One region of the Oceanobacillus locisalsi genome, then DNA from elsewhere that is predicted to be linked to it. Evidence: riboswitches for the same ligand, from Rfam matches in the RefSeq annotation. Region 1 holds a riboswitch; each other region holds the start of a gene.
What was found. Region 1 has a riboswitch for S-adenosylmethionine ahead of ACFQ19_RS17425 (5-methyltetrahydropteroyltriglutamate--homocysteine S-methyltransferase). Riboswitches for the same ligand answer to the same signal wherever they lie in the genome.

Region 1 (3,138 bases):
GCACATTGCTTTTTCAATTGAAGAAGATGATTTTGATAAAATGTATAACAAATTAGAAAAATTGGATGTAAACATCTTAACTGGTCGTCCCAGGGATAAAAAAGATAAAAACTCTATTTATTTTACAGATCCTGATGGTCATAAATTTGAATTCCACACGGGTACTCTGCAAGATAGAATAAATTATTATAAGCAGGATAAACCACACATGCATTTTTATGTTTAACAAGCTTAAGCGGTATTGTAGTCAAACGTTGCTAATAGAAATATGTTAATATTTAATAAAACATTAACGATAGCAACAGTCTTTTCATCATTTGTTGTACTATCTAAACGTTATTAAAATGATTAAGGGAGAGTATATAGACATGAAGAAAGAACATGACCTTGTATTTCGAGAAGTCCAACTGCCACGGCGAATTTGGATATGGCTGTCGCTCTTATTATGTGCCAGAGCAGCTGTTAAAGGGTTTGGTTTATGTTATACTATTGAACAGCATTAGTCGAAACGATTACAATTTAAAGGCAGGAGGGATATATATTTGGGTGTGAAAAAGAAATTATTAAATAAATCAAATGTTTTAAAAGAACAATTAGATAAAAAGAGGCCTTTACCAAATGAAGTGGTAAAAGATATGAAAGAGGATTTTTATATTAAAAATACGTACCATTCCAATGCAATCGAAGGAAATACGTTGACCCTGTATGAAACAAAGGCAGTTTTAGAAGATGGTATCACTATTCAAGGCAAATCTTTTCGTGAACATGCTGAAGCGAATAATCATAAAGAAGCTATTACGTACGTAGAGGAATTAATAAATGTTGAGAGTCCGTTAAACCAACGTATCATAAAAGATATTCACGCCATTGTAATGCAAGGCATAGATCGATCAATTGCTGGCAAATATAGAAATACTGCTGCTTTGATAACCGGTGCTAATCATACACCTCCATCTCATGAAAAAATTCAAGATGAGATGGATGACTTGGTGGATTGGTGTGAAAATGTTAATGATTTACATCCCGTGGAAAAAGCTAGCCTGCTACATGCCAAATTTGTAAATGTTCATCCTTTTTCTGATGGGAATGGAAGAACTTCCAGATTATTGATGAATTTTGAGTTGATGAAGTTTGGATTTCCTCCAATTACAATTGAAAAAGATGATAGGTTTAGGTATTATGAGGTGCTTGATATTTCTGGGACAAAAGGAGATTATGAGCCTTTTATATTGTTTATAGCTGAACGAGCGGTGAATACTTTAGAGAATCATGTGGATTTTTTAAAGGACTTATGAAATGGAAAAGAATAGGGTATATAAAATAAGCATTCTAAAGGTTTTTACTGAAATAAAAGAATATATCAATTGATTCATGTTATTTTTTACAAAATGTTGATGAAAATATATTACAGCAAATTGCCTAAATTTTAGTAATTTCCTTGACGAATGCATCGCTTCCATGTAGAGTAATTAATAATTATTCGTATAATTCCATATATTCTTATCCAGAAAGGCGGAGGGACTGGCCCGTTGAAGCCTTAGCAGCAGACGCTGATTTGTACTGTGCTAATTCCAGGAGCATTTTTGCTTGAAGATAAGAAGAGTTCTTAATCATAGTTAACCTCTTCTTTTTTTAGAAGGGGTTTTTAAATTGGATTATAGAATGAAAGCAGTAGATAAAGAGGAAGGGGTATTTTGATGACAACAGCAGCAGAAACAAAACATACACGTGCTCCATTCAGAGCAGACCATGTAGGGAGTTTTCTCCGTCCAAAGCGTTTGAAAGATGCGCGTACGCAAAAGGCAAAGGGAGAGATTAGTCAGGAACAATTGCGTCAAATTGAGGATGAGGAAATTACGAAACTGGTAGAACAGCAAAAAGAAGCCGGACTTCAATCAGTGACAGATGGCGAGTTTCGCCGTGCCTGGTGGCATTTTGATTTTCTGGAAGGCTTAGATGGCGTGGAAGGTTATACCGCAGAACAAGGTCTGCAGTTCACTGGAGTGGAGACCAAAAAACGAGGTATTAAGGTGACTGGTAAAATCGGTTTCAGCGATCACTATATGATTGAGCATTATAAATTTTTACATGGTATTGCTGGAGATGCAGTTGCCAAATTTGCGATTCCAAGTCCGAATATGCTCTTTTTCCGGGCGGATTTCGAAGACGGAGTCTATGAAAATGATGAAGCGATTATTGATGATTTGGTCACTGCTTATCAAGGGGTGATTCAGGCGTTATATGATGAAGGATGCCGCTACTTACAGCTGGACGACACTTCTTGGGCCACTTTTTTCTCAGAGGAAGGCAGAAATTCTCTGATTGAAAAAGGAAGAGATCCGGAGAAAACAGCTGAATTAAGTGCAAGGGCAATCAATGAATCCATCGCTAAAAGACCGGATGATATGCTGGTGACGATGCATATTTGCCGAGGTAATTTCCAATCTACCTATATGTCGAGTGGCGGTTACGAAGCGGTTTCTGAAACGATTTTTGGCAGTCTGCAGGTGGATGGGCTTTTCCTGGAGTTTGATGATGATCGTTCGGGCGGATTTGAACCGTTACGTCATGTAAACCGTGATGATTTATATATTGTACTGGGTCTGATTACGTCTAAATTCAGCGAACTGGAAGATCCGGAAGCTGTGAAAGCAAGGATAGCAGAAGCTGCGGACTATGTACCGTTGAACCAGCTTTGTCTGAGTCCTCAATGCGGCTTTGCTTCCACAGAGGAAGGGAATTTATTGACTGAGGAGCAGCAATGGGAAAAAATCCGGCATGTTGTTCGGATTGCTGAGGATGTTTGGAAATAAGTTTTAGAAAGAAAAGGAGATTGGGAGAGGAGTTCTTCTCCTGTCTCCTTTTTTACATGGATTGATTCTCACATTGTTAAATCATTGGTTATCCTGTATTTATTGAATAAACCGTGTTATTTTAGCATGTATAATGTTACAAGTATTATTATGTTTTTGAATGTAAATACTTTTGCGTTAATAAACCAGTATTAAAAACCGAAGCCAGCGTAATGAATAAAAATAAATTTACAATTAAATCATTGAATCGATAAGCAAAATTGAAATGCAAATAAGTGTTTATGATGAACAGCAATGAAGCGAATGACGAAAGAATCAACTGGAT
Region 2 (3,138 bases), on a different contig from region 1:
AGGATATAAACAAATTGGCAAAGGTTTTGCGTTGTTTTCCGTTCTTGGAATTGCCTCCTTAGCTATCAGTACAAGTATGATGCATCATATCCCGACGATAATAGGAATTGAAGGAGACACCCTTCTGGTGACAGTGGTCGGCGGGATTATTATTGGTTTTGGTATGGGACTTGCACTCCGTAATGGCGGTGCATTGGACGGTATTGATATGTTAGCAGTGCTGTTATCGCGCAAGCTGCCTTTTGGAACAAGCGATTTGATTTTATTTCTTAATTTATTTGTGTTTATTGTTGTATCAACAGTGTTTGGTTTACGGGGAGCATTAATGTCAGGCATTGCTTATTTTATTGCTTCGAAAGTAATTCATTTAATTGAGGAAGGTTTGAGTAGCACCAAAGCAGTATATATTATCACCGGCTATGCGGATGAAATGATTAAAGAGATTAGAGACCGTTTAGGGCGCGGTTGTACTGTGCAGCATGTAGAGGGCGGATATTCGAAAAAAGAATTTCGGCAAGTGAAAAGTATTATTACCCGTTTGGAAGAAAGCAAGATGAAAGAGATTATTCAAGATGTTGATCCGGAGGCTTTTATCACGGTTCATGAAGTGACGGAAGTACGGGGCGGTAATTTTGATTAATAAATGAAAAGAAACAAGGCAGCCAATCGAAGTGCATTGGCTGCCTTGTTGTATATGATGCATTAAGATCTAGATCTGAACAAATCCGCGATAGCATGAGAAACCTCAATACCTTGATAAGTGAACACGGATAATGCGGTCAGAGCAAAGAACCCAATAACGATAAATCGCAAAATAATCATTTTGTCAGCCTCCTCTTTTGAAAGTAGTGTGGATTTCAAAAGAGAATTAAACCACGAAATTGGATTGATAGAAAACGGGTGTCATCAGCTGTTTTGTACGGTTGATACGGACAATCATCGTAAATAAACTGAACGTTCCCAGTAAGAATAAAGTAATGACTAGAGCTGTGTATACGGTGAATGATTTATCCGTCTGATCATTTCCGCCAATACCCAAATCTTGAGTCATTTGTGTATCAACCAGCATCTCCTGTTCGGTGAGCACGTAGCTGTGATGTACACCTGAAGATAACTGTGTGATTGGTAAAATGATAATCATGATAACAATCATTAAATAGCGATTCATCATCTACGCCTCCTCCCGTTTTTATCACCGTTTATTTGATAGAAAAACTTAATTATACCAATATTGAAGTGTCATTTCAATATATCTTCATTGATTGGTAAGGATGTAAAGTGTATTATAAGCTTATTTTTCAAAGCTGTCTATACTTTTTGAACATTTTATGACTTTTTATCTGTCATATCAATATACCCAAATGTGGCTGATTGTTAAACGTATGTTGAGGAGAAGTAATGATATAAGACTAGAAAATTTTAAAAAATTCTTATTGACAAAGAATTCAAATACATATATAGTTGTTTACAACAAATAAATAGCAATACATTTTCTTATCCAGAGAGGTGGAGGGACTGGCCCTTGGAAGCCTCGGCAACAGACTTAAAAAAGAACTGTGCCAATTCCAGTAGCATGAAGCTAGCAGATAAGGAGAGACATTGATATCGTACTCAAACCTCTTCTTTCTGAAAAGAAGAGGTTTTTCGTATTTATATCAATTTTTTAGCAGCGAATGAAAAGTAAAAATTTACAGGAGGAATGGAGAAATGGCGAAAAGAAGTTTAGAAGAACGTTTAAAACAGGGGACAGTTATTGCAGGAGAGGGATACTTATTTGAACTGGAGCGCAGAGGTTACTTACAGGCAGGATCCTTTGTACCCGAGGTGGCACTGGAGAATCCGGAAACGCTGAAGGCAGTGTATCGTGATTATATGAATGCAGGGTCAGATGTGGTGCTTGCTTTTACATATAATGCACACCGTGAAAAAATGCGCATCATCGGTAAAGAAGATTTATTGGAACCTTTAAATCGAAATGCGATTAAATTGGCGAAAGAAGTAGCGAAAGAGCACCCGACAGAAGAAGCTTTGGTGGCAGGGAATATTTCGAATACCAATATTTTTAATCCGGAAGATCAGGCGTCCAAAGATAAAGTGAGAGCGATGTTTAATGAAATGGTTTCATGGTGTAAGGACGAGGACGTTGACTATATTAACGGAGAAACGTTTTATTATCATGAAGAAGCATTGATTGCGTTAGAAGAAATTAAAAAATATGACTTGCCGGCAGTAATCACTTTGGGATTAATGGGTGAAAATATCATGCGTGACAGTTACAGCGTGGAAGAGTCATGTAAGATATTAGAGGATAACGGCGCTTTAGTTGTGGGAATGAACTGTTTCCGCGGACCGGATACCATGCAGCCGTATCTGGAGAAGATTTGTGATCATGTAGATGGTTATGTAGGGGCTTTGCCGATTCCATATCGGACAACAGAAGAAAATCCGACATTCTTTAATTTGCCGGATGGTGGATGCAGCTGTCATTTGCCGACTGAAACAACTTTCCCGACTTCACTTGATCCGCTTTATCATAACCGTTACGAGCTGGCGGAATGGGCTAAGAAAGCACATGGCATCGGTGTTAATTATATTGGCTTATGCTGTGGAGCTTCTCCGGCGATGTTGCGTGCTGTGGCTGAGGCTGTTGGAATCGAAACAATTAATTCCATCTATTCCCCGGATATGCATAAGCATTTCTTATTTGGTGAAGATGAAACGTTGCAGGATCATATTACGGATTACAAAACAAAAGCTTAAAGCAATAGATAAGGGGGCAATTTACCATGACAGTTACAAGAGAAAATGAGGTCTTACAAGCGCTTGATATACTGAAATCAAAAACATGGGTAGACTTAACGCATACGTTTGGTCCAAGTTCCCCGCATTTCGCAGCTTTTAAAGATGCTGAGTTTGAGACGTTATACACACATGATGACGGGTTTTTTGCACAGCAATTCAGTGTTTCGGGCCAATACGGCACGCATATTGATGCGCCGATTCATTTTGTTCGTGATCAACGCTATTTAGAAGAATTGGATTTACAAGAAGTGGTCCTCCCGCTGGTTGTGATTGATAAATCGGAAGCAGCAGGAGAGAACCATGATTATATTTTAACACCAGAAGATATTTTAGAGT
Region 3 (3,138 bases), on a different contig from region 1:
GAGTGAAAATTTTATTTCTAAGTGGGAGATTCAACAGCCAGTAACGGCCCGATTCGTTCAACTAACAATCAGTGGGGGATAAAAAGAAAACCCCCACTGATTGAAGTTTCACTTTATAAAAAAATCCTTATAATCAGGAAATGACAAGTCTCTGCCAACTTCTGATTATAAGGAAGTTCCATCATCTTAATAAACTTTGATTATATACCATTAAAATCCGCTTAAATCGATCCGCCCCAGCCAATTAAATGACTGATCACCAAAGCAATCCAAGACACAACAAGAGCCATCATGACAAACGGAAAAATATAACGAATCCACCTGCCATAAGGCACCTTACACAAACCGAGCATCGCCATTAAACCGCCTAAGGTCGGTGAAAATATATTGGTAATACCATCGCCGATTTGGAATGCCAAGATAGTCGTTTGCCGTGTAATGTCTAACATGTCCCCAACAGGAATCATAATTGGCAATGTAACTAATGCCTGGCCGCTGCCGCTTGGAATAAAAATATTAATAATCGACTGGGAAATAGTCATGAATACGGCAGCCAGCGTTGTTGGTAAACCTTCCATCACAGAAACAAGCCCATGAGCAATCGTATCACTGATATTGCCTTGGTTCATGACCACTTGAGTCGCCATGGCAACACCGATCAAAATAGCTGCTAATGCGCTGGGTTCAAGTGCTTTTGAAAAAGCTTCCGCAATTTGATTGGCATTCATACCTGCAATAATCCCGCAGGCAATACCGATCATAAGAAATATCGCTGCAACTTCATTAATATACCAGTCATTCATAAATATTCCTGTCAGCATGACCACAAATCCTGCAATCACCACAAGTAGCATCGCAATATCTTTTTTGCGCATCCGATAGGATTCAAGCGGCTGGCTCAATTTCATATCCTGTGTATCAATACCATATGCCAAACTATGTTTCTGGTCTTGTAATATCTTTTTAAAATATCGAATATTATAATAGGCTAATAAAGATAAAACGATAACCACCAAAATACTTCTTAAAAACCATCCTGAATATAGCGGCATTTCTGCTATTCGATGTCCTACCCCCAGCGTATAAGGATTGAATGGAGAGAGACCAAATCCGACAAGTACTCCTCCTATTCCAATACCCGCACCAAGTACAGCATCACCGCCTATGGAAACACTTAATAAAACAGCGATTGGAATAAGGGCAATATTATTTTCAAGCCCGACAAACATCCCAAAAAATCCATAGACAAATGTCATAATCGCAACAATAAGGAAACGTCGTTTTAATCCGACTTTGCGAACCAGTGTACCGACTGTATTTTCAAGCATCCCCGTCCTTTCCAAAAGCCCGAACATCATAGCTGCGGCAAAAGTAATAAAGACGATATCAGCCATTTCCCGGAATCCTTCAGGGATTGCCGTAAATAAGTCCATGATACCGACCGGGTTGTTCTCTATGTATTGAAATGAATCAGGAACCGTTCGAGTAGTCCCGTCTATCGTCTCTCTTTCATAAGAGCCGGATGGTATTATATAGGTCAAAACAGCCGCTGCAACAACAATAAAAAACAACAACGCCAGCGGATGCGGAATGCGATCCAATAGTTTTTTCTTTTCTTTATCGTGATTCTTCTTCATATTTACGCTCCTCTTGCTTTTAAATAAGTATATCCGTTATTTCTAACGCTTTTCAGAAATCTCTCCTCCTTGCTATGTAAAAATCTTATGTTATAAACCTATTAAAAACAGCCTCTTCCACAAGAAAAAGGCTGTTTTTACATTCGCCTTATCTCCCAAAATAAACATGTCTTATTTTGCAGGAATTGGCACCTTTTCTTTTCATAAAGAGGTTGCCGGACGTCATTGGGCCTGTCCCTCAGTCGCTCTGGATAAGTATATATGATAAGATTTTAAAGTTACTTCAATGTGGAAATTGTATAGGCGCTTGCCTGTTTTGTCAATATATGAAAGCAAGAGAAGTTTCCTGCTTATTCCCCTTTTCAACTACTATGCGTCCTAAGCTATTCTTCGTCGGTAAATCCAGCATAATTCGTAGAGAATAAATGCTGCACAGGGTCTTCCGGATCAGCAATTTTTTTCGCATGATTAGCAGCAATTGGTCCTTCATTAAAAGCCCCGGCAATTAACCCAAGCTTATCTGGGTAATGGGCAATATCCCCAATAGCAAAAACACCTTCCACAGATGTTTGCATACTGGAATCAACGGCAATCATACCATCTATCATTTCCAACCCCCACGAGGTGATCGGTTCCAGATTGATTTGAAATCCATGGTTAACAACTAATCGGTCGATCTCTAGCGCTTGCTCCTTTGTTTCATCCTCTAAGTGAGAAAGTACTACCTTTTCGACCTGTCCATCCGTTCCATACAATGCTTTTATTTCATAAGGCGTCATGACATTGACTTCGGAGTTTTTTAACTTGGTCACACTGCTTTCCAATCCTTTAAACTGATTGCGGCGATGAATGAGCGTAACACTTTTGGCTATATTTTCAAGCTCCAGCGCCCAATCCACCGCACTGTTGCCCCCGCCGGAAATAAGCACATGCTGGTCATAATAATCCGCCAGCTTTCTGACTGTATAATGCAAACTCTTCTCTTCATAATAGACTGCTTCCGGATGATCCAGCTTTACGGAATGCAATGTTCCAAAACCGGTTGCCAGTATAACTGTTTTCGAATAATGGATATTGCCGTTGCTGCTCAGGAGCTGAAAATGGCCATTATCCATTCGCTCCATATCTACAACCTGTTCGCCTAAAACCACTTCCGGATCAAATGTCATCGCTTGTTCCACGAGCTGATCCGTTACTTCTTCCCCGGTAGCTTGTGCAATTCCTCCAATATCACGAATCACTTTCTCTGGATAAAAGTAAGGTACTTTCCCGCCAAGATAAGGAAGGTATTCAATAATCTTTGTCTTCATCTCCCGCATGCCACTATAGAAAGCAGCAAATAACCCGGCTGGACCTCCGCCGATAATCGTGACATCATATATTTCCTCATTCATCATTCTCCGAGCTCCTTTCTATTATTAATTGGTTTTCATCAACAGATAAACAAAATAAGGTGCGCTCACAATGGAAACAACAATCCCTACCGGTATCGTTGTCGGCG
Region 4 (3,138 bases), on a different contig from region 1:
AGCTCCGTTACTTGGCTCTGCCGTATTTTTCCCTTTCGCTGCGATATAAGCATAGCTTAAAACGCTCCGCTTCAGAAAAGGCGGGATTTTTTCGGAAACTAATATTTGTCCGCGCCGTGGCACAATAGGAACATCGATTCCTAAAGGTTTTATTAACGCGGGGGTCCACACTCCGGCAGCTACAAGCACCGCATCGGCATACATTTCCTCTTCATTGACCTTTACGCCGACAACACGATCTTGTTTGGTAATCAGTTCGGTTACCGGTGAGCCCAGACGAATCGTTGCGCCTAATTGCTGTGCAGCTTGTGCCATACTAAAACATACGTTAAATGAATTAACTTTCCCTTCATCCGGACACCAGGTAGATCCCAAGATATGATTCGCTAAACCTGGCTGCTTCTCTTTGACTCCTTGTGCAGACAACGTGGTCACATCGACACCATATTCCTGCATCTGCGCAACCTTCTGCGTCAGCAATTCTTTTTCTTTCTCTGACTCCATCAGTATCATTCCGCCACCGCTACGATACTCCAAGTCTGTATTTAATTCCGCTTCCAGTTCTGGATAGAGCTTTTTCCCTTCCACAGCCAGTTCCAAAACCGGTCCCGGCTTCTTCGATTGCAGCAGAACATGCTGATCACAGGCACCCGATGTGCCGGAAGCGATGTCTTTTGCTTCAAGCAGCGTTACATCCGCCCCTGCTTTCGATAAATAATAAGCAGACGACGTTCCTATAATTCCGCCGCCAACAACAATTACACTGTAGCTCACGTTGTACACCTCCAGACTGTATCTCTTTTAATCATTCTTGATTTGATAGCGTCCACCGCCAAATTCGAATAAATCATCGGTTTGCTCGCTGGAAAGATTAACCTGAAATGGACCTTCTCCTTGTTGTTCCAGCACTTCCGAAACAACACCTGTTGTCAGCGGGCTGCAAAACACTAAATCTCCTCCAGGAAGAAGCAGCTTTTGGCATGTTGCCTGCAGTTCTTCATCCATATAGGATTCTTCTGTTTCCAGCCCCAATAAATCAGACCATTTATCTACGGTCCTTTCCAAATCATTTACGGCAATATTTATATGGGAAAAGCTGGCCTCTGCCGGATGCGAGACGATTATTTCTTTTTCGGTTAATGCTTTTTTCCGTTCCTTATCGCTTTCATTCCACTGGATAAAGTAAGGCAGTTCCAATGTATCCTTTTCATCTCCAATAAATAAAAGCTGCCACTCCAAAAGAGTGCCGTCAGGCTGTTCGCGGCTTAAATAGACCGGCCCATTTACTGTTAATCCTTTGTCAGAAAAACGTTGCGCAGCAGCTTCAATATTATCTGTCCGAATAATAAAGCGGACAAAACCTTCTTGAAAACCTTTCTTAATAATCGTCTGTATCATACTGTGCTGAGGATGTTCCATCTCTTCAAGCATTTGCCTGTCGGACGTACCTAAGTATTCTATATAACTTAAATCAAAATGACTTAACGCGTTGTATGTAGGACGATTCTGGTGCACGCCGCCTTCAACTGCATGTATTCCTTTATTCTTGAGCGTTCTAGTGGCCTTTTCCGGATCTTCAATAAAATGCACGATATGATCAAAAGCAAAATGCATGTACATCACTCTCAACTTTCTATATTCCTTTTATTAATTAGTTATTGTAATCGTTTGTATTTCCATTCCTATTAAAATAGTCTGCATTCGCTTACCTTTTGAGGCTGATATTTTGATATCATGCTTCTGCAATAAAATGGCTTATTTTCTCAGCATAAAAAATAACCTCTTTTTCAACATAAGAAGAGGTGCAGGTAAACCATTTCTGTTTTACTTCTCTCTTCTTATCTTTCCAAGCCTTCCATTCGACTTGCTGAAATTGGCACAGTTCCAATACGGTCTGTTGCCGAGGTGTCTAAGGGTCAGTCCCTCTGCCTCTCTGGATAAGAATGCTTTATGTTAAACATTATTTCAATTAACCCAATCAAAAAACTAAGGATTAGATTAATATTTAGACTATCTTATATAAAATAAGTTGTCAATTAGTATTTTTGATTTTTCCTGGTGATTAAGTAATGATTAACAAACCGGATATTATTTTCTATGGAAGCAAAATCACAAACCCTGCCACATATTCAGAATAATTCCCTCTGCATTACCAGCCTTTTTTCACAACAACTAAAAAAGAATCAAGAACGGGTGGTTTACACACATTCCTGATTCTCTATCTCTCGAGCTCACATCTATACTCTTAACATACCCCGGAACCCTCTGGAACCATAATAAGATTCTGCGCCGTTATGATATAAGAAAACATGTCCAAAACGGAAATCACAAAAAAGTGCGCCGCCAAGTTCCCTAATATCCGCAGGTGTCCTTACCCAAGTCGATGTTTTCGCATCAAAAGTTCCGAGCGTTTGAAGTTCGCGATATTGTTCTTCCGTTAACATTTCAATGCCCATATCCAACGCCATATCTATCGCACTATTTTCCGGTTTATGCTTCTTTCTTGATTCCAGCGCTGCCCGATCATAACAAACACTTCTGCGTCCTTTCGGGCTTTCTTTTGAGCAGTCTACAAAAATGTATTCTTCTCTTTCCTCGTCATATCCAATGACATCTGGTTCGCCTTCCGTTCTCTCCATTTCATATAAAGAGGCTAATTTTTCAGAATGACCCTCCAGCCTTGATTGAATTAGATTCCAGTCAAAATCATGATGGCGATCCATATTTTTTTCAAAACGAACCTTTAACTTTTCCAGTATTTCTTCTTGTTCCTCTTGAGAGAGCTCTTTCTTATCTTGTTTTGACATGTTTATTCTCCTTTAAGCTGTGTTATTAAAACTGTTTCTTAGTTCTTATTATATCCATTCAAGCTGATCATTTCACTATTGAATATAGGTTTTTGGTTTTTAAAGAACAGAAAAAAATCGCCCCATGCGAAATAAACATGGAACGATGAGATAAAGTCGCTATTATATTTGCTTATTGATTGAAAAAAGAATAGCTTCGTCGCCTTTCGTACTTCACCCTAGATAGCGATGATACACATTTTTCGCTTCCAGATGGTCCATTGTGCCATGAACCAAAGTTCGCCCGTCCTGAAAGAGCACAATCCGGAAAGAATCCACTTCAAACGAAAGC

Region 2: another riboswitch for S-adenosylmethionine. It lies ahead of ACFQ19_RS02950 (homocysteine S-methyltransferase family protein); the one in region 1 lies ahead of ACFQ19_RS17425 (5-methyltetrahydropteroyltriglutamate--homocysteine S-methyltransferase).
Region 3: another riboswitch for S-adenosylmethionine. It lies ahead of ACFQ19_RS03515 (YfcC family protein); the one in region 1 lies ahead of ACFQ19_RS17425 (5-methyltetrahydropteroyltriglutamate--homocysteine S-methyltransferase).
Region 4: another riboswitch for S-adenosylmethionine. It lies ahead of ACFQ19_RS16070 (VOC family protein); the one in region 1 lies ahead of ACFQ19_RS17425 (5-methyltetrahydropteroyltriglutamate--homocysteine S-methyltransferase).

The regions. Positions count from the first base shown of each region.
Region 1 is NZ_JBHTKK010000028.1:8,452-11,589, forward strand. It holds gene fosM (FosM family fosfomycin resistance protein) at 1-226, shown strand, start outside; gene ACFQ19_RS17415 (hypothetical protein) at 369-503, shown strand; gene ACFQ19_RS17420 (Fic family protein) at 549-1,295, shown strand; SAM riboswitch class I at 1,498-1,600, shown strand; gene ACFQ19_RS17425 (5-methyltetrahydropteroyltriglutamate--homocysteine S-methyltransferase) at 1,698-2,813, shown strand.
Region 2 is NZ_JBHTKK010000002.1:161,532-164,669, forward strand. It holds gene ACFQ19_RS02940 (YitT family protein) at 1-640, shown strand, start outside; gene ACFQ19_RS02945 (hypothetical protein) at 869-1,171, opposite strand; SAM riboswitch class I at 1,492-1,593, shown strand; gene ACFQ19_RS02950 (homocysteine S-methyltransferase family protein) at 1,708-2,760, shown strand; gene ACFQ19_RS02955 (cyclase family protein) at 2,787-3,138, shown strand, end outside.
Region 3 is NZ_JBHTKK010000002.1:284,629-287,766, reverse strand. It holds gene ACFQ19_RS03515 (YfcC family protein) at 222-1,637, opposite strand; SAM riboswitch class I at 1,783-1,895, opposite strand; gene ACFQ19_RS03510 (NAD(P)/FAD-dependent oxidoreductase) at 2,021-3,031, opposite strand; gene ACFQ19_RS03505 (FecCD family ABC transporter permease) at 3,056-3,138, opposite strand, start outside.
Region 4 is NZ_JBHTKK010000023.1:58,095-61,232, forward strand. It holds gene ACFQ19_RS16065 (NAD(P)/FAD-dependent oxidoreductase) at 1-774, opposite strand, end outside; gene ACFQ19_RS16070 (VOC family protein) at 802-1,614, opposite strand; SAM riboswitch class I at 1,836-1,944, opposite strand; gene ACFQ19_RS16075 (DUF4256 domain-containing protein) at 2,238-2,807, opposite strand; gene ACFQ19_RS16080 (ThiF family adenylyltransferase) at 3,021-3,138, opposite strand, start outside.